DNA from 4 places in the Streptomyces sp. NBC_00038 genome. Region 1 is predicted to be linked to each of the others. Evidence: riboswitches for the same ligand, from Rfam matches in the RefSeq annotation. Region 1 holds a riboswitch; each other region holds the start of a gene.

The links. A riboswitch is a leader RNA that binds a small molecule or an ion and turns the genes downstream of it on or off. The one in region 1 is predicted to bind cyclic di-AMP.
Region 2: linked by a shared signal. The riboswitch ahead of OG219_RS28350 (LysM peptidoglycan-binding domain-containing protein) and the one ahead of OG219_RS35795 (M23 family metallopeptidase) in region 1 are both predicted to bind cyclic di-AMP.
Region 3: linked by a shared signal. The riboswitch ahead of OG219_RS19930 (transglycosylase family protein) and the one ahead of OG219_RS35795 (M23 family metallopeptidase) in region 1 are both predicted to bind cyclic di-AMP.
Region 4: linked by a shared signal. The riboswitch ahead of OG219_RS29585 (NlpC/P60 family protein) and the one ahead of OG219_RS35795 (M23 family metallopeptidase) in region 1 are both predicted to bind cyclic di-AMP.

What each region holds. Positions count from the first base shown of each region.
Region 1 covers NZ_JAPELQ010000001.1:7,930,409-7,935,387, reverse strand. Annotated here, with positions in the region: gene OG219_RS35810 (GNAT family N-acetyltransferase) at 1-177, opposite strand, end outside; gene OG219_RS35805 (HPr family phosphocarrier protein) at 384-665, shown strand; gene OG219_RS35800 (GntR family transcriptional regulator) at 805-1,500, opposite strand; gene OG219_RS35795 (M23 family metallopeptidase) at 1,713-2,477, opposite strand; cyclic di-AMP (ydaO/yuaA leader) riboswitch at 2,490-2,650, opposite strand; gene OG219_RS35790 (pitrilysin family protein) at 2,843-4,231, opposite strand; gene OG219_RS35785 (pitrilysin family protein) at 4,228-4,979, opposite strand, start outside.
Region 2 covers NZ_JAPELQ010000001.1:6,249,811-6,254,789, forward strand. Annotated here, with positions in the region: gene OG219_RS28345 (hypothetical protein) at 134-1,606, opposite strand; gene OG219_RS28350 (LysM peptidoglycan-binding domain-containing protein) at 1,755-2,510, opposite strand; cyclic di-AMP (ydaO/yuaA leader) riboswitch at 2,515-2,666, opposite strand; gene OG219_RS28355 (CocE/NonD family hydrolase) at 3,027-4,979, opposite strand, start outside.
Region 3 covers NZ_JAPELQ010000001.1:4,400,393-4,405,371, forward strand. Annotated here, with positions in the region: gene OG219_RS19915 (DUF501 domain-containing protein) at 1-549, opposite strand, end outside; gene OG219_RS19920 (septum formation initiator family protein) at 625-1,101, opposite strand; gene eno (phosphopyruvate hydratase) at 1,209-2,495, opposite strand; gene OG219_RS19930 (transglycosylase family protein) at 2,839-3,534, opposite strand; cyclic di-AMP (ydaO/yuaA leader) riboswitch at 3,539-3,703, opposite strand; gene OG219_RS19935 (transglycosylase family protein) at 3,887-4,837, opposite strand.
Region 4 covers NZ_JAPELQ010000001.1:6,494,944-6,499,922, reverse strand. Annotated here, with positions in the region: gene OG219_RS29590 (BTAD domain-containing putative transcriptional regulator) at 1-2,542, opposite strand, end outside; cyclic di-AMP (ydaO/yuaA leader) riboswitch at 2,823-2,995, shown strand; gene OG219_RS29585 (NlpC/P60 family protein) at 3,003-4,151, shown strand; gene OG219_RS29580 (tellurite resistance/C4-dicarboxylate transporter family protein) at 4,556-4,979, shown strand, end outside.

The sequences.
Region 1 (4,979 bases):
ATACGGCGCGAAGAAGCGGTAGTACTTCGACTCGTCGGAGACCTGCTGGTAGAAGCTGACCAGGCGCTCGGCGTCGTCGACGGTGATGGGCCTGATGCGTGCCGTACCGCCGTCGCGCAGCACCACGTCCGCCTCCCAGTGGGAGGGGTACTCGTGCCGGTCCGACGAGTTGTCCATGCGCCCACAGTACGGCTCGCGTACGACAACGGCGCGAGGCAGTCTTGGGGGACCGAAGTCGGATCCAGGCCGGGATCCGACAACGGGGTCCGGGACGGCGGCAGACGGCAACAGACGGTTTGTCACCGAATGCACCCGCTCCGGACGCGCTTCACGATATGGGACACTGGTCTAGACAACTTGAGCCACCTGAAGGGCAGCATCACATGGCTGAGCGCCGCGTCAACGTCGGCTGGGCCGAGGGCCTCCACGCCCGCCCCGCCTCCATCTTCGTCCGGGCGGCCACGGCCTCCGGCGTCCCCGTGACGATCGCCAAGGCTGACGGCAACCCCGTCAACGCGGCCTCCATGCTCGCGGTCCTCGGCCTGGGGGCCACGGGCGGCGAGGAGATCGTCCTCGCGTCCGACGCCGAGGGCGCGGACGTCGCCCTGGACCGTCTGGCGAAGCTGGTCGCCGAGGGGCTCGAGGAGCTTCCCGAGACCGTCTGAGGTGCAGTGGCGGTTTTCATCGCTCCAAAACACCGGCAAGGGCCCACCCGAATTATCGGGTGGGCCCTTCGCAATTCCATTGTGCGGGCAGCATAAATAATCTCCCGCGAATTACTCCTCTTTGTATACGGCGCTCTTGTTAATGCCGCAGGCCCGTCATGTTTACGGGATGTTGCGAAGTCCTCACACGGTCCGGGCGATCCCCCGCGCCGGGAAAGCGGAGCCGGTGCGCGGCCGTCGCCCGTTCGGTGTGCAGGGCCGTGATCGCCCGCGCCCGCTCACTGTCGCCGCGCGCCACGGCGTCCACGATCCCGCCGTGCTCCGCCCAGGATTCCGCGGGGTTGGCCGGCGCCTCGACCGCGTACATCCAGGCGATCTTGTGCCGCAGCTGGGCGAGTGTCGAGGTCAGCGCGGTGCTTCCGGAGGCCTGCGCGAGGGTCTCGTGGAACCAGCCGCCCAGCGAGCGCAGATCCTCGCTGTTGCCCCTCCTGGCCCGCTCCTGACCCAGTCTGACCAGGCCTCGGAGCACCTTGAGGTGGGCCTCGGTGCGGCGCTGCGCGGCCCGGGCGGCGCCCAGCGGCTCAAGGAGCATGCGCATCTCGAGCAGGTCCCCGGCCTCCTGCTCGGTCGGCTCCGCGACGCACGCGCCCGCGTGCCGCCGGGTGACGACGAAGCCCTCTGCCTCCAGCGTGCGCAGGGCCTCGCGCACAGGGACGCGCGAGACTCCGTAGCGGCGCGCGAGCAGTTCCTCGGTGAGCCGGCTGCCGCGCTCGTAGACACCCGCGACGATGTCGTCGCGGATCGCTGTGCATACCGAGTGCGCAGGAACACGCATACCGGACCTCCGCTTTAATCCCCGTGAAACGCCGTCGATTGACGCTTGTTCAGTGACTCTATTGCAGAGACTCGGAATTTCCGATGGCGGGCCGGAATCCATGGATATTTTTTGGACAGGAAGCGGTTCGAAACGACAAGGCCCCGGCTCGTGCGAGCCGGGGCCTTGTGAAGTACGTACGCGAGTGATCAGACGTTCACGCCGGAGCGGCGTCAGATGTTCACGTCGTGCGAGCGGAGGTACGCGACGGGGTCGATGTCCGAGCCGTACTCGGCGGTCGTCCGGGCCTCGAAGTGGAGGTGCGGCCCTGTGGTGTTGCCGGTGGACCCGGAGAGGCCTATCTGCCGGCCCGGGGTGACCGTCTGGCCCACGGAGACGCCGATGGACGACAGGTGGCCGTACTGCGTGTACGTGCCGTCGTTCATCTTGATGACGATGTTGTTGCCGTAGGCGCCGCCCCAGCCGGCCTCGACGACGGTGCCGGAGCCGACCGCGTGGACCGAGGTGCCGGACGCGGCGTGGAAGTCGATGCCGGTGTGGCTGCCGGAGGACCAGAGGCTGCCGCCGGTCTTGTAGCCGGTGGAGATGTACGAGCCGGTGACCGGCGGGACGAAGGTGTTGAGGCGCTTGCGCTCGGCCTCGCGGGCGGCGCGCTCCTTGGCCTCGCGCTCCTCCTTGGCCTTCTCCGCGGCCTTCTTCCTCGCGGCCTCGTCGGCCTTCTTCTGTGCGGCTGCCTCGTCGGCGGCGTGCTGCTGGGCCGCGGCCTGCGCGTCGATCTGGTCGGCGATCGTGTCACCGATCTCGACGGCCTGGGTCAGGCCGGTCTGCTCGACGGAGTTGTCCGCGGCGAGCGCCGGGGCGGCCAGGGAGCCGAGGACACCGGTGGTGGTGAGCGCCGCGACGCCGATGGCGTTCGTGGTCGTGCGCTGCACGCGGCTCGGGCGACGGTGCTTCCCTGTGCCACAGGTGAACGCCATGGAGGGGCTGATCCTTTCCTTCCTTCTCGCCTACCGGGTTAGCTGACGGGTTCGGAGCAGGAAGGTCTCCTACGGACCACCTCCGGGGAGGGCGTCCGATTCACCCCAGGGACTGCGTGTGGGTCCCCGGCTCCCCTGGCTCGCGCCGTACGGGGACTAAGCGATGGCTGTCCGGTGCCGCGGGTGCGGCGCACTGCCTGACGAACAGCCGGACCGACGCTAAACGGGACATCTTTCAATCGACAAACGGATCACGGCTTTTGTAGCGCATGCCACAGGGCAGACAGGCAACCTCTCTATCAATACGGACAAATGGGGGCCCAGGAGACTCCGTGGTCTCCTGGGCCCCCAAGGGCACTGCTGTCCTACTCCGCCGGAACGACGCTCACTTCACCGATTCCGAGGGCCTTGACGGGCTCCTCGATCGTCGCGGCGTCGCCCACCAGGACGGTCACCAGGCGGTCCACCGGGAAGGCGCTCACGGCGGCCGCGGTGGCCTCCACGGTGCCCGTGGCGGCGAGCTGCTGATACAGCGTCGCCTGGTAGTCGTCGGGCAGATGCTGCTCGACCTGGTCGGCCAGCGTGCCCGCGACGGCCGCCGCCGTCTCGAACTTGAGGGGCGCCACACCCACCAGGTTCTGTACGGCGATGTCGCGCTCGGCGTCCGTCAGGCCCTCCGCGGCGAGGGTGCGCAGCACCTTCCAGAGGTCGTCGAGCGCCGGGCCCGTGTTCGGGGTGTCCACGGAGCCGCTGATGGCGAGCATCGCGATGCCCGAGCCGTCCGGGGCGGAGCGCAGGACCTGGCCGAACGCCCGCACACCGTAGGTGTAGCCCTTCTCCTCGCGCAGGACGCGGTCCAGGCGCGAGGTGAGGGTGCCACCGAGGCAGTACGTGCCGAGCACCTGGGCGGGCCAGACGCGGTCGTGCCGGTCGGCGCCGACACGGCCGATGAGCAGCTGCGTCTGGACGGCGCCGGGACGGTCCACGATGACGACCCGGCCGGTGTCGTCGGCGGTCACCGGCGGCACCGGGCGCGGCTCGGCGGACGAACCGGTCCAGGAGCCGAGCGTGTCGGCGAGCAGCGCGTCGACGTCGACTCCGGTGAGGTCGCCGACGATCACGGTGGTGGCCGTGGCGGGGCGTACGTGCTTCTCGTAGAAGGCGCGTACGGCCCCCGAGTCGATCGCCTCGACCGTCTCCTCGGTGCCCTGGCGCGGGCGCGACATGCGCGACGTGGCCGGGAACAGCTCCTTGGAGAGCTCCTTCGCGGCGCGGCGGGCCGGGTTGGCGGTCTCGTGCGGGATCTCGTCCAGCCGGTTGCGCACCAGCCGCTCGACCTCGCTGTCCGCGAACGCCGGTGCCCTCAGGGCGTCGGCGAGCAGATCGAGGGCCTTCGGGAGGCGTGAGACGGGGACTTCGAGCGACAGGCGTACGCCGGGGTGGTCGGCGTACGCGTCGAGCGTGGCGCCGCAGCGCTCCAGCTCGGCCGCGAACTCCTCGGCGGAGAGCTTGTCGGTGCCCTCGGAGAAGGCCCGCGCCATGATCGTGGCGATGCCGTCGAGGCCCGCGGGCTCGGCCTCCAGCGGCGCGGCGAGCAGCACCTCCACGGCGACGACCTGCTGGCCGGGGCGGTGGCAGCGCAGCACGGTCAGGCCGTTGCCCAGGGTGCCTCGCTCGGGTGCGGGAAAGGCCCACGGCCTGGCCTCGCCGGCCTGCGGCTGGGGGTGGAACTCCATGGTGGCGAGCTCGGTCACTTCGCCGCCTCCTCGTCGGTGTCTTCAGCGTCTTCAGCGGCGATCGGTTCGTAGACGAGTACCGCGCGGTTGTCGGGGCGCAGGCGGGACTTGGCGACCTCCTGGACCTCCTCGGCGGTGATGTCGAGGACGCGCTGCACGGCGGTCAGGGCGAGCTGCGGGTCGCCGAACAGGACGGCGTACCGGCACAGTTCGTCGGCGCGGCCCGCGACCGTGCCGAGCCGGTCCAGCCACTCGCGCTCCAACTGGGCCTGGGCGCGCTCCATTTCCTCGGCCGTGGGACCCTCCTCGGCGAACCGGGCGAGCTCCTCGTCGACGGCGGCCTCGATGACGGGGACCTCGACATCGCCGGACGTCTTCACGTCGAGCCACCCCAGGGAGGGCGCTCCGGCGAGCCGCAGCAGGCCGAACCCGGCAGCGACGGCGGTGCGGTCGCGGCGTACGAGCCGGTTGTAGAGCCGGGAGGACTCGCCGCCACCGAGGACGGTCAGCGCCAGGTCGGCAGCGTCACCTGCGCGCGTACCGTCCTCCGGGAGCCGGTAGGCGGCCATCAGCGCGCGCGAGGGAACCTCTTCCTCGACGACCTCGCGCAGCTCCTCGCCCATGGTGTCGGGCAGGGCGCCGTCGCGCGGGGCGGGCTTGCCGTCGTGCCCGGCGATGGAACCGAAGTACTTCTCGATCCAGGCGAGCGTCTGCTCGGGGTCGATGTCCCCGACGACCGAGAGCACCGCGTTGTTGGGCGCGTAGT
Region 2 (4,979 bases), 1.7 Mb from region 1:
GATGTGGGGAAGCGTGGCGGGCCCGCACGGAGGCCCCGCGTCAGCGCAAGGAAGCGGGCCCGGACGGAGGCCCACGCGTCGGAGCAAGGATCAGAGCAAGGACGCGTGCCCGGCCCCGACGGAGACCCCCGCGTCAGCGCAAGCTCGCCCGGCGCGCCCGCGAGCGCCCGCGTTCACGGGCGCGGGGACGGTGACAAGCCGGGTGGCAGCTGACACCGTCGGGCCCGGATCCCGGCGCGGGTCCGATCAGGCCTGCCCTGAACAGCCCGTAGGTGATCCGCCGGTCCGCGGCCGCCTCCAGCTCGTCCCGCAGGGCGCCGCCGCGCAGCACCGCGTCGGGGCCGAGCAAGCCCTCGACGACGGCCAGCGCGCCGGTGATGTCGCCATGGACCAGGCGTTCTCGGACGCCGACGAGACAGTCCGGGCGACGGTGCGCCTCGTCGATGGCCTGCAGGCAGGGAAGCGGAGTGCCGGTCAGCGCGACCAGCAGTTCCTCACGGCGGATCTCGGCAGGGTCGTGGTCCAGCGCCGCCAGTACCCCGTCGACCAGGCCGATCCGGTGCTCGGCGCCACGGCAGTCCACGAGTCGCGGTTGCCCCGGGGCCCGGTCCGGAACGGGGGAGGCGCGGGTCGGCGAGCGCCCCGGTACCAGTGCCGAGGCGACGAGCGGATGCAGCCGGTCGACCTCGATCGAACCGGTGCGGATCAGTTCCAGATCGGGCAGCACCCAGGTCGCCGCGTCGGGCAGGACCGGCAGTGCGGATGCGCTGCCGTCCGTGGGCGCCGCGGCGATTCGCATGGCGGGTGGCCCGGGGCCGTCCCTGTCCGCGATCAGTTCCAGGGCCAGCCGGTGCCGGGCCCCGGGCCGCACGGCGACGGTTCCGATACCGTCGGGCCGCCCTTCGGCGTGGAGCAGGATCCGCGCCTCGGCCGCCCATCGGTCGACGGCACACCGGTGCCCCTGCGGCACCATCGCCGGCGGATCCGGGTCGGCGGAGGGGGCGCGCAGCCGATCGGCCCCGGACCGGACCCGCAGTTCGTCGGCCCTGCGCGCGTCCCACAGGTGCCGGTGCAGGTCGAGCCGGTACCGCCGGTTGGGATGAGGATGCGGATGCCGACATGAGCCGGACTCGATGCCGGGGCGGCCCCACAGCGCGAGGCTGATCCGCTGACCGGCGTCCGCCCAGGCGGGCGGAGTCCGGACCACGAGGTACACCGGGTGCTCGCCCTCACGCCCCGCAGCTACGTCCTCGTACCGAGACTCGTGCCAAGACCCGTATCGAGACCCGTACCGAGCCAGGGCGATGGTCAGCCCCGGCCGCAGCAGCCCGTCGGGAGCGACCCTCGGCAGGTGCCAGCGCAACAGGTCGGGAGCCAGATGGCGGAGATCGGCCCGGATCCGGGCTGCGAGGCCGCGGCCATGCGTGCGCGCCACGGAACGCAGATTGAAATCGACGTCGATGCCTGCGGCGGCGCACGCCCCCGCCCAGTCCCCGGCGGAGCGGCGGGCGGTCGCAGTCTCGATCATGGAAGGCGGCACGGCGAACTCGCGCACGCGCAGCCAGAAGGAAAGGCGGGAATCCCCATTCGCGGTCTGAGTGAGCATCAGCACTCACCTTGCGCGGATGGGACCCCCAATCTGCCTACGGATTGAGTCATCATCGCGGCGAGCATAACGCCCCCGACCGCGATCCGGCAGGTGCATTTTCTGAGGTGCGGACCCGGTGCGGACCGCTCAGGGGGATGCGTCCGACTCAGTAGGCCCCGTTGACGTTGTCGATCGAACCGTACTTCGCAGCGGCGTAGTTGCAGGCCGCCGTGATGTTCGCGACCGGGTCGTAGGGGTCCATCGAGGTGCCGGCCACGTGGTAGGCCGTGAAGGTCGGGTCGATGACCTGGAGGAGGCCCTTGGACGGGGTGCCGGCGGCGGCGTTGGAGTCCCAGTTGTTGATGGCCAGGGGGTTTCCCGCGGACTCGCGAATGATGTTGCGGTAGATGCCGTCGTAGGAGCCGGGGATTCCGGACTGGGCCATGATGGCCAGGGCCTCCTTGATCCAGCCGTCGAGGTCGTTGGTGTAGGTCGCGGTGGTGGCGGGGGCCGCGGCGGAATCCGTGGTGGAGCCGGTCGACTTAGCGGACGTTTTGGCGGTTTTCGTGCCAACCGTCAGGGTCGTGCCCGGGCGAATCGCCGCCGGGTCGCCGCCGATGACCGCGGCGTTGGCCTTGTAGAGCGCCTGCCAACTGCCGTCCTTGGTGTGTTCTCGCGCGATCTTGGACAAGGTGTCGCCCGCGGTGACCTTGTACGTGACGAGCTTGACGTCGGGGACCGCGGCCGGAGCGGCCTTCGCCACCGCGGTGGCCTGGGCGGGCACGGACGCCTGGGTGGCGGCGTGGGCGCCGGTCGCGCTCACCAGGGGGAGTGCGAGTGCGGCTCCGCCCGTTCCGGCGGCGACCATGCCGCGGGTGAGGTGGTTGGTCCTGGGGCGGCGGTGCTTGCCTCGTGCGGGCATGGCGAATTCCTCTCCGGCGCCTGCGAGGTGAGCTGTCGGGTTCGGGCGGGAGCTGCCCGGCCGCGTGGGTGGGCGCGGCTTTACCCCTAGCCGTTCCGGAGTCCGGATCGGCGGCTTACCTGGGTCCCCCGCTCCTGCCGTGAGCGTGTGGGTGGGTGGGGTTTCCGGGCGGCGGCAGGATTCGGCGTTCCGCCTGGATCGACGCGAACGTATGCGAGAGCACATGTCGGGAACAAGGCCCGATTTCGCGGCGTAGATCGCTTTTGCCTCGGTGGATTGCAGAGAGAATCGCCCGATTCCACCGGAATGTGAAACTCAACTTGCCTTTCGCGAACGGGCAATTGTGAGGCGGGGTCAGATGTCGATCTTGTCCGGACGTGACCCATTTCACGCGACCAAGCGTGAACAAAGCGGCGACGTAGGCAATCTAGGTGCAATACGGGCATCTGCTGGATGCCCGAAGGCGCGATGACCGGGTGGCCGCCCAGCCCCCTGTCCCGCGGAATAGGCGGCCGCCTAGCCTGCCGTCCGCGGAATTCGCCGCTCCCACGTCCGGTGGAACACGACTTCGTCCCCGTCGCTGCAGATCACCTCGTTCAAGGTGATGAAGTCATGGGCATCGCAGGTGATTTCGGAGGTCGTGGAGACCCGCGCGTCCCAAGGCAACTCCGGCCGGTGCAGCCGGATCGACCAAGTCGACCGGGTCCGCGCGGACAGCGGATCCGACTCGTTGATCGTGTACGTCTCCAGCGCGTCCTCCGTGAATTCGAGGCCGTCGGGATAGACGCGGGTGCCGCCGTAGCGGGGGTCGACTTCGAGGCGCCACTCGCCCTTGGCGACGTCGCGTACGACGAGGCGTTCGGGGCGTGGTTCGTCGAGGGTTGCCGGCACGACGACGCCCAGGGGTTCGGACTCCTCCGGCTCCTCGAAGGTGATCGGGAACGACGACTGCCTTGCCCGTACGGGGAGTTCGAGGGCGCTGCCCGCCGGGTCCAGGGTGAAGCCCGCCTCCGAGCCGGGCTGGGGCCAGATCCACGGCCAGTACGCGGAGGAGACGGCCAGCCGGATGCGGTGGCCCGCGGGGAAGGCGTGGCCGATGCCGTTCAGCTCGAAAAGCACGTCCTCCGTAGAGCCCGGTTTCCAGGGAACCGCCTGGTCACGGCCGTGACGTGCTGACAGGTTCAGGACGCCGCGGGTGACGAGGGTCGATGAGCCGTCGGGGGCCACGTCGCAGACCCGGGCGATCACCTGGCCGCGCTCGGCGTGCGAGGTGAGTCGCAACCGCACCTTCGGGCGCCCCAACACCCAGGTCTCCTCCGGGACTTCGAACTCGAAGCACGCCGAACGGCCGTCCTCCTCCCGCTGGTCCGGCGGCAGGTCCGCGTCGTTCCCGAAGGGGAAGAAGCGGCCCGCGTCCACGCCCGTGTGCATGGGGGAGCGCACCAGTACCGGCGCGCCCTGGAGGCCGTACGAGACCGGCGTCACGGCGGGCGACGGCCAGGTCTCGTCGCCCACCCACCGGCCCGGCAACACCTCGTACACCGTTGCCGGACGATGCGAGTCACTGACGTACGAGCGGAGGAGCGGCTCCGACATCACGCCCCTGCCGGAACCGGAGGAGGGCTTCAGCCAGTGGTCCCACCACCGCAGCGTCTCCTGAAGGAACCCGATCGCCGGGCCCGGCGGCAGGCCCCGGTCCGGGTACTGGTGCGACCAGGGGCCGATCAGGCCTCGTACGCGATCGGGTGGCAGGTTCTCGACCAGGCGCAACACCGTGTCCCGGTACGGGTCGTGCCAGCCGCCCACCGCCAGGACGGCGGCCTGGATCGCGCCGTAGTCCTCGCAGACGCTGCCGTGGCGCCAGTACGCGTCCCGGGTCTGGTGCTCCAGCCAGGTGTGGATGAAGGGGTCCACCGCCTCCAGCCGCTTCACCCACATGTCGCGCCACATCACCTCGCCCACGTGCACCGGGTCCGGCGGGCGGGCGGCGAAGGCGAGCATGGTGGCCGCCCAGGCGTGCATGTCGACGGCGAGGACGGAACCTCCCATGTAGTGCACGTCGTTGTCGTAGCGGTCGTCCGCCGAGCAGACCGTGACGATCGCCTTGAGCGGTTCGGGCGCGAGGGCCGCGATCTGGAGGGAGTTGAAGCCGCCCCAGGAGATGCCGAACATGCCGACCTTGCCGGAGCACCAGGGCTGGGAAGCAAGCCAGTTGACCACCTCCACGCCGTCCGCCAGCTCCACCGCCGAGTACTCGTCCGTCGGCATGCCCTCCGAGTTGCCGTGGCCGCGGACGTCCACGCGGACGGAGGCGTAGCCGTGTCCGGCGTACCAGGGATGGCGCTGCCAGTCGCGTGGCGCGGTCCAGTCCGTGAGGCGGTACGGGAGGTACTCGAGGAGCGCCGGTACGGGTTCGTCGGTCAGCGGGCGCCAGACGCGGGCGTACAGGCGGGTGCCGTCCGGGAGCGG
Region 3 (4,979 bases), 3.5 Mb from region 1:
GGCCGCCTCGGCGCCGAGCTGCCGGGTGTCGTCATCCGACGACGTCACGCAGGGCCCCTTGCGCCACCACTCCGGCAGCATCCCGATGGCCTCGTCGCCCAGCGGGTTCACGCCCGGACCCGCCGCCAGGGAATGACCCACCAGCACATGGAGGCACTTCACCCGGTCCGGCATGCCACCCGCGCTGGGAAAGCCCTCCAGGACCTCGATGGAGTCACGCCGCGCGATGTAATCCTCGTGAGCGGCGCGATACGCGGCGGCCAGCTCCGGATCGCTCGCCAGACGGTCCGTCATCTCCTTCATGACCCCGTTGGCCTCCAGCGTGCCGATCGCGGAAGCGGCACGCGGACACGTCAGGTAGTACGTCGTCGGGAACGGCGTCCCGTCGGGAAGGCGGGGCGCCGTCTCCACCACGTCCGGCTGACCGCAGGGACAACGGTGCGCGATCGCGCGCAACCCGCGCGGCGGTCGCCCCAGCTGCTGCTTGAAGGCCTCGACGTCCGCGTCGGTCGGCTCGGTGTAGGGGGTGGTCGGCGGGGGCGTTTGCATGCCTGGGTGCTGTCTTTCCGTGGTCAGCTATCAGATATCGAATGACAGATGACAGATTTCAATATCTGTCAACTGTCATTCGTCGGAACGGTCGGCCTTGTCCACACCGTCCCAGACGTTGGCGTACCAGGGACGGTCGGCCGCCCCCTGGCCGGCGCGGGACTGCTTCGCCGCGTCCGGGTCGATCACGATGTACCCGGTCTCCCCCGGCATCACATAGTGCAGCCGGTCCCGGATCTGCTGCTCCGCGTACGCGTCGTCCTGCCAGCGAGCCTTGAGGTCACGCAGCTGCTCGACACGCGCACGGGCCTCCTCGCGCTGCTGCTGCAGGTCGGCGACCTCGGCGCGCTGGGACACGTACTGCCTTATCGGGTACGCGAGGGCCACGACCAGCGAACAGAGGACGAGGGCGAGGAGCGCCGCCCGCCCGGTGAGCCGCGAGCGGCGCGCCTGCCGCTTGGTCTGGGAGCGGTAGACCCGGGCCGCCGTCTGCTCGCCGAGCAGCTTCAGCCTGGTCGCGGTGGAGAACCGGTCCCGGTCCTTCACGGCCATGAGTCCCGCCTCCCCGGTACAAACCCGTCACGTGCGTACGTCCCCGCACACGGTACGGGACCGAGTACGGGGACGTACGTACGACGCTTCCTACTTGACCCGGAGGGTCAGCCCTTGAAACGGGGGAAGGCGCTGCGACCGGCGTACACCGCGGCGTCGTCGAGGATCTCCTCGATGCGCAGCAGCTGGTTGTACTTGGCGACGCGGTCCGAGCGGGCCGGGGCGCCGGTCTTGATCTGACCGCAGTTCACCGCGACGGCGAGGTCGGCGATGGTGACGTCCTCGGTCTCGCCGGAGCGGTGGGACATCATGCACTTGAAGCCGTTGCGCTGGGCCATCTCGACGGCGTCCAGGGTCTCGGTCAGCGAGCCGATCTGGTTGACCTTGACGAGCAGGGCGTTCGCGGAGCCCTCCTCGATGCCGCGGGCCAGGCGCTCGGGGTTGGTGACGAAGAGGTCGTCGCCGACGATCTGGACCTTGTCGCCCAGCTTGTCGGTGATGACCTTCCAGCCGGCCCAGTCGTCCTCGTACAGCGGGTCCTCGATGGAGACCAGCGGGTACGCGGAGACGAGCTCCTCGTAGTACTCGGTCATCTCGGCGGCCGAGCGGGACTTGCCCTCGAACTCGTACTTGCCGTCCTTGTAGAACTCGGACGCGGCGACGTCGAGCGCGAGCCCGATCTGCTCGCCGGGGATGTAACCGGCCTGCTTGATGGCCTCGATGATGAGGTCGAGCGCGGCGCGGTTGGACTCCAGGTTCGGGGCGAAGCCGCCCTCGTCGCCGAGGCCGGTGGACAGGCCCTTGGTCTTCAGCACCTTCTTGAGGGTGTGGTAGACCTCGGCGCCCCAGCGCAGCGCTTCGGAGAAGGACTCCGCGCCGATCGGGGCGATCATGAACTCCTGGATGTCGACGTTGGAGTCCGCGTGCGAGCCGCCGTTGAGGATGTTCATCATCGGAACGGGCAGCAGGTGCGCGTTCGGGCCGCCGAGGTAGCGGAAGAGGGGGAGGTCGCTGGCCTCGGAGGCGGCGTGCGCGACGGCGAGGGAGACGCCGAGGATGGCGTTGGCGCCGAGCGAGCCCTTGTTGTCGGTGGCGTCCAGGTCGAACATCGCCTGGTCGATCAGGCGCTGCTCGGTGGCGTCGTAGCCGACGAGCTCCGGGCCGATCTGCTCGATGACGGCGAGGACGGCCTTCTCCACACCCTTGCCGCCGTAGCGGTTGGGGTCACCGTCGCGCAGCTCGATGGCTTCGAAGGCACCCGTGGAGGCGCCGGACGGAACGGCGGCACGACCCGTGCTGCCGTCGTCGAGGCCGACCTCGACCTCGACGGTGGGGTTCCCTCGCGAGTCGAGGATTTCCCGGGCTACGACGACGTCGATGGACGGCACGAGCATCTCCTTCTGGGATGTGACGCGGGTACGCGGGGGCCTTTTAGACCCCTGCGGGATGAGCCTAACCGGCTCGGAGGGATCGGCCAGCCGGTCGACCATCCCTTGGGCAGAACTCAGGGTAAACATTGTTCCAGATCGGAACAAAAAGGGAATGAAAAACCCCGCCCCGGTGCGTACGGGGGAACACGCACCGGAGCGGGGAGCCCGTGGGGACGGGGGTGACCCACACGAGGCCTTCAGTATGGAGACCACGTATAGGAGAGAGCTGTGGTTCAGCTGCGAGCCTGTTGTCAGCCGACCGCCGTGGGCCGACAACCATGGCTCCTCAGTCTTGAGGCTTCGCGCTTCAGCTGAGGTGCAGCTGCTGACCCGGGTAGATGAAGTCCGCGTCGTCGATGATGTCCTTGTTCAGCTTGAACAGCTGCTGCCAGCCACCCTTGACGTTCTTCGCCTCGGCGATGGAGCTGAGGGTGTCGTTCTTCTTCACCTTGTACTCGCCGTCACCCTTCTTGACCTTCTTGCCGGTCGGGGTGTCGACGGTCTTCGTCGCAGCGGCCTTGGTCGTGGCGGTGGGCGTGCTCGACTGCTGCGAAGGAGTGGTGCTCTGCTCGCTGCTCGACGAGGAGGAGGACGAGGACGACGAGGAGTCGCTCGTGCCACCGTCGTACGCGGCGCTCGACAGGCCCGTGCCGCAGGACGGCCAGGCGCCCTTGCCCTGCGCGGCGAGGACCTTCTCGGCGACGGTTATCTGCTGGGACTTGGAGGCCTGGTCGGCGGTGGCGGCGTAAGCGCTGCCACCGTACGCGGACCAGGTGGAGGAGGAGAACTGCAGACCGCCGTAGTAACCGTTGCCGGTGTTGATGGCCCAGTTGCCGCCGGACTCGCACTGGGCGACGGTGTCCCACTCGGAGGTGGTGGCGGCGGAGGCGGTGCCGGACGCCATGAGCGGGGCGGCGACGGCTACGCCGGTCACCCCGGCGAGCGTGGCAATGCGGGTGACCTTGGACGGGCGACGGTGCTTGCCCTTGCACGAACGCAGCATGAAGTGATCCCCTCACCGACGCCTGCGAGGTGAGCTGTCGGGTTCGGGCGGGTGAGTGCCCGGTCGCGCACCTTTCGGCACACGGCTTCACCCCAAGCCACTCCCGGTCAACTACCGGGCGCGGCACTTACCTTGGGTCCCCCGCTCCTGCCTACGGCGCTTGACGCGACGACTGTTCCCGTACGGCCGCTGGCAGGATTCGGCGTTGCGTCCGTCGGGGCCCGCTGTGGCGAGCGGTCACGACCGTAGGCAGGCGATCGGCGGAATTTCAAAGACGATCAGGGGGTCTGAGATCCATCTCTCATTCTCGCCAAACCGGACATTCCATGGCGAACCATGACGTGAACTCCCGCTACTTTTCGCCCGGTTCGACATCAACTGCAAGGCTCTGACCGGGGAGGATGAGGTTCGCGTCGGTGCCGACCGTCTCCTCGTTCTCGGCGTACAGCTCGGTCCATCCGCCTTCGAGGCCAAGGGCGTCGGCGATGACCGAGAGGCTGTCTCCGGCGCGGACGACGTACGAGCCGTCGACGACATCGCGGGCCGCGTCGGATTCACGCGAGGCGTGCCGCCCGGACGTGCTGTCCGTACGACTGTCGGTCGCACCCTCGGTGGCGGTGTCACCACGGTGCCGCCCGGCGCCGGTCGTCGCGCTGTCGGACGTACTCGAAGAGCCGTCCTCCTGGGTGGACTTGTCCGAGTCGTCACTGTTTGATCCGTTCGAGTCCGCACCCGCACCCTCATCCGAAGTATCGGATTTGGTCGAAGTGCCGGACGAGGACGAAGCGGACGGCGAGGGGGTGGACGATGCGGACAAGTCGGTCGAACCAGATGAGTCGGTTGATTCCGAAGAGTCCGAGGAGTCCGAAGTGGACGTGTCGGATGACGAGTCGTCGGACACACCCGTGTCGACCTCCACCGAGGCGGAGTCCTTGCTGAGCCCGGAGAGGGGTCCACAGGTGGGCCAGGCGACGAGCCCCCGGCCGTCGAGGATCTTCTCGGCGACGGCTATCTGCTGCGAGCGGCTGGCCTGGTCGGCGCTCGGGGCGTACTTGAGGCCGCCGTAGTTCTCCCAGTCCCACTGGGTCACGTGCAGCCCGCCGTAGTACCCGTCACCGGAGTTGTCGCTCCAGGCGGCGCCCGTCTCGCACTCCGCGACACGGTCCCAGGTGGTGACGTCGGCCGCGCTCGCACTCGTGGCACCGAGCAACGGGATCGCGATGGCCGATCCGGTCACTCCTGCCGCGACGATGAGAGCGGGAGCCTGACGGGGGCGACGATGGCGGCCGTTCCCGGAGAGCATGCGGAAGCCTTTCACGTGACAGCAAGTGACTAAAGCGACGTACGGAGACGTCAGCGACGGATGATCCGCGCCGGTGATCGAACGTATCGGCACTCGAACGCTTGTCACAAGTCGATGCAGCGTAGATCACGTGAAGATCACA
Region 4 (4,979 bases), 1.4 Mb from region 1:
CCTGCCGCAGCCAGTACTCGGCCTCGTCGGGGTCGCCGCGCTGCAGACAGGCGAGGGCGAGGCCCCCGCGGACGCCGATGGAGTCGTGCTCGTCGCCGAGCCGCGGCAGCGCCTTCAGCGCCGCCTGGAGGTGCGTGTACGCGGCCGCGCCCTGCTCCGTCCGCAGGCACAGCTCGCCCAGCCGGGCACGGCCCATGACCTGCAGGAACGGGTTGTCGACGGGCTCCAGTGCGGCAACGCTCCGGCGAGCCGAGGCGAGCGCGCGCTCGATGTCGTGCTCGTGCTCCCAGACGTACGTGGCGACGCACTCGGCGATGCCGGCGAGCAGCGGCTGCTCGCTCTCGCAGAGATCCCGCAACACCTCGTAGTCGGGAGGCGACATCTCGGGGATCGCGCTGAGCACTGCCGCGATGGCCCGCACCAGGGTGTCCGGCGGGGCTGGGGGCAGCCGCCGGAGGGTGACGAGTTGGCGTACGGCGCGCGGGCCTTCGCCCATGAACAGGCTTCCCGTGGACAACACCGCGGCGGCGCGGGCGACTTCGACGTATTCGGGCTCGGGGTGGTAGTGCGACAGGGGCGGGCCTGTGTCCGCGGCGAGGGCGGCGAGGCGGGGGTAGCTGGAGCCGATGGACCAGGCGGCGGCCAGGACGGCGGTGAGGGCGGCGAGGGTGGGGCAGTCCGTACGGGCCAGGGCGTGTCGCAGGGCCAGCACGAGGTTGTCCTGCTCGGCTCTGATCTGCTCCCAGGCGGTCAGCGGTTCCGAGCCGAAGAACCAGTCGTGGTACGTGACCCCGAAGTCCCGCGCCCAGGCGAGGAACCGGTCGACGGCCTCCTCGTCCTCGCCCGCCTCCGCACACCGGGCCGCACTGAACTCCCGTACGGTCTCCAGCATTCTGAACCGCACGCCGGCCGCGGTGTCGGCGACGGTGAGCAGCGACTGATCGGCCAGCTGCTCCAGGAGAAGCAGCGCGTCCTCGCCGAGGACCTGCTCCGCCGCCTCGCCGGAGAAGCCGCCGGGGAAGACGGACAGGGTGCGCAGCGCCGCCCTGGCGTCCTCGTCGAGCAGGTTCCAGCTCCAGTCCACGACCGCGTGCAGTGTGCGGTGGCGCTCCGGCGCGTCCCGGGCCCCGCCGCGCAGCAGCGCGAACCGGTCGCCGAGGCGGCGGGCGATCTCCGGCACCGAGAGGACCCGTACCCGCGCGGCGGCCAGCTCCACGGCGAGCGGCAGCCCGTCGAGGTGGCGGCACAGCTCGGCCACCGCGTCCGGCGGCAGCTCCACGCCGGGCCGGGCGGCCCGGGCCCGCTGTGTGAACAGCTCGACGGAGGTGCCGAGCCCGAGCTCCGGCAGCGCGTACACCGCCTCCGAGGTGAGGCCCAGCGGGGCCCGGCTGGTGGCGAGCACCCGCAGGTCCTTGGAGGACGAGACCAGGGCCTGTACGAGGTCGGCGGCACCGGCGACGACCTGCTCGCAGTTGTCGAGGACGAGGAGCGCGGACCCGGAGCCGAGCACGCCGAGGATGCCGGACACCGGGTCGTGACCACTGAGTGCGCCGGGCCGTCCCTCGCCCGCGCCGAGCGCGGAGGCCACCTCCGCGGCCACGTCCGCGCCCGCGGTGACGCCGGCGAGCGGCACGAAATACACCACGCGCTGCTCGGCCCGGCGGCTGACGGCGTGCGCGAGCCGGGTCTTGCCGAGACCGCCGGGGCCGACGACGGTGACGGCGCGGGAGGCGCGGAGCAGCCGCTCCACCGCCGCGATGTCCTCGTCCCGGCCGAGCAGCGGGTTCGGCTCGTGCGGCACGCCGTGCCTGGCGACGGGCGCCTCGCCGCGCAGCAGCTCCTGTTGTACGGCCTTGAGTCCGGCGCCCGGATCCGTGCCGAGCTCGTCGCGCAGTTCACGGCGGTACGCCTCGTACCGCATCAGCGCGGCGGACGGGCCCGCCGTGGCCGCCTCGCCGCGCAGCCGCTCGGCGAGCACCTCCTCGTCGCGCGGATGCTCCGCGGCGGCCGCGGCCAGCTGTCCGGCCGCCTCCGCGTGCCGGCCGAGGCGGGCGAGTGCGAGCGCCTGCGCGCGTACGAGCGTGCCGCGGACGGGGGCGCGCTCGGTGCGCAGCGCGGCTACAGGGTCGTCGGTGTCGCCGGCCTCGTCAGGGGTGCCCTCCCACAGCGCGAGCCCGGCCTCGGCCGCGGCCAGCGATCCCGCGTGGTCCCCGGCCCTGGCCCGGTCCGCGCTCGCGGCGGCGTACAGCAGTAGGGCGGAGCTGTCGACCTGCTCCTCGGCGAGTGTGAGCCGGTATCCGGTCGGCGTGCTGATGAGGACGTCGGCGCCCAGCTGCGCCCGCGCCCTGGACACCAGGACCTGTACCGCCTTTCCCGGCCGCTCCGGCAACTCCTCCGGCCACAGCCCTGCCACCAGCCGCTCGGTGCTGCAACCCGTGCGCAGGTCGCCCGCGAGCAGCGCGAGGAGACCTCGGAGCCGGGGCGCGGTGACCTCCTGCCCGCGATAGGCGACACGCGGCAGCAGGGTCAGGTCGGTGGTCATCCGTGCAGATTAGCCAGGCCCGGCCGCCGGGGGCTCCGGCGCGGGCCGAACTCCCCACGCGGGCCGAACTTCCGCATCGCGGGCGGCTGCTGCGGTCGCTCCGACCGCTTCGGACAACTCACCGCAGACCATTCCAAATCGACCCCGGGTGACGAAGCTCATGACTAAGGTCACGAAAATGTATCGGGCATATCGAACATCAACCTTCACAAGGGCCACACGAGTTGGCTAGCGTGCTGACCAGGCCGCCCGACCCCCACCGGCGAACGTCGCCGGGCCGCGGTAGCCTCCGCCGAGTCCGGCGCGCCTTCATGGCAGCTGGAGCCGGGGACCCAACCGACCTTGGGGTGAATCGGTCCAACTGCCTTGTCGGGCAGGGACCGTAGGGCAACCCTTCCGAACCACCCGCCCGAACCCGACAGCTAACTCGGTAGGCGGATGATGGAAGGAGTCGCCTCCCTTGGCGTCGCATCGCAAATGGCTCTCGGGTACGCGCGTGGCGGGCATACGGCCCCCCGCGCTCGCAACCGCGGCCCTCACCTCGGTGGCTCTGCTCTCCCAGACGGCGACCGCCGCGCCCTCGGAGGAGCCCAAGCCGAGCCTCGAAGAGGTCGAGAAGAAGGTTGACGACCTCTATCGGCAGGCGGAGTCGGCCACCGACAAGTACAACGCGGCCAAGGAGAAGACCTCCAAGCAGCGCAAGCAGGTCGACACCCTTCTCGACGACGTCGCCAAGCGCACGGAGAAGCTCAACACCGCGCGTGAGGAGCTGGGTTCGTTCGCCGCGGCGCAGTACCGCACCGGGGCCGCCGCCCCCGACACCGCGAGTCTCCTGCTGGCCGACAACCCGCAGGACTACTTCGACCAGACCCAGCTGATGGACCGGCTGACCACCCGCCAGAAGGCGGCCGTCGACGACTACGTCACGGAGCAGGCCGCCGCCACCGAGAAGCGCACGGAGGCCTCCCAGAGCCTGGAGACGCTGACCACCTCGCAGACCGCCCTCAAGACGTCCAAGGCCGACGTCCAGCAGAAGCTCGCCTCGGCGCGCGAACTGCTCTCGCAGCTGACCGCCGAGGAGAAGGCGCGGCTCGCGGCGATCGAGGAGGAGCAGCGCAAGGAGGCCGAGCGCAAGGCGGCGGAACTGGCGCAGCAGCAGGCCGCTGCCGAGGCCGCGGCGAAGGCGGCCGCCCAGGAGACGTCGTCGAGCGCCACGACCGGCACGACCACCACCACCGACTCCTCGTACGCCACGAAGGCGGCCAAGGCCATCGCCTTCGCCCGTGCCCAGGTCGGCAAGCCGTACGTCTGGGGCGCCACCGGCCCCGGCTCGTACGACTGCTCGGGCCTCACCCAGGCCGCCTGGAAGGCCGCCGGCGTCACACTCCCGCGCGTCACCTACGACCAGGTGAACGCCGGCACGACCGTCGCCCTCTCCGACGCCCAGCCCGGCGACCTCGTCTTCTTCTACGACGACGTCAGCCACGTCGGCCTCTACATCGGCAACGGCATGATGATCCACGCCCCGAAGCCGGGCGCGTACGTCCGCGAGGAATCGATCTACTACGACGGCGAGTCGGCGATCCACAGCGTGGTACGCCCGGCGTAACGCAACGCACCACCCGGACACCCTTTTCGCGGGGCACGCACGCGTGGGGCACGTTTTCGTGCACTACGGGGCGTGCCTCGCGGCCGTTTCGGGCGAGGCACGCCAGGCGGCTGTCACGCCCTGCGCGTTCGCGCTCCGCGCGAGGCGCGAGGCGCGAGATCCTGATACGCACGCGCCGGGGTGTGTGGGTCCTGATAGGCACGCGCGGAGCGTGGTCCTGCAATACGCAGGCGCCGGGCACTTCACCCCGCGCGTGGGCGCACTCCACGGCTTTCACGCCCCACCCACCCCAAACAAGCGCGTGCGCCATCCCCCACGCACGCGTGCCCCACGTTTTCATCCCCCGCGCGCGTGCCCCGCGGGCCACCCGTCCGGAGATCCCTAGCATCGGGCCCATGCCAGCCATGCCAGCCATCCCCCAGCTCCGCGCGTGGTGGGCCGAGCGGCCGCCCGCCGCCGGTGCCGCCGTCATGGCGACCGGCATCATCTCGGTCGGGTGGCATCTGACCGGCTACGAGACGCTGTCCCGTATCGCGCTGGCGCTGGCGGCCGTCGCCTGGCTCGCGCTCGCCGCGGACTTCGTCGTACGGCTGGTGCGGGAGCGGACGCGCTGGGCGGCGGAGGCGGGCACGCCCGCCGGGCTCACCGCTGTCGCGGCGACGACCGTCCTCGGTACGCGGCTGTCCGCGCTGGGGTGGCAGGAGGTCGCCGAGGCGCTGCTTGCGCTGTCGGCCGTGCTGTGTCCGGTGCTGCTCTTCGTCGTCGTACGGCACTGGAAGCGTCGTATGCCGGGAGGGGTGTTCCTCGTGTGCGTGGCGACACAGGGCC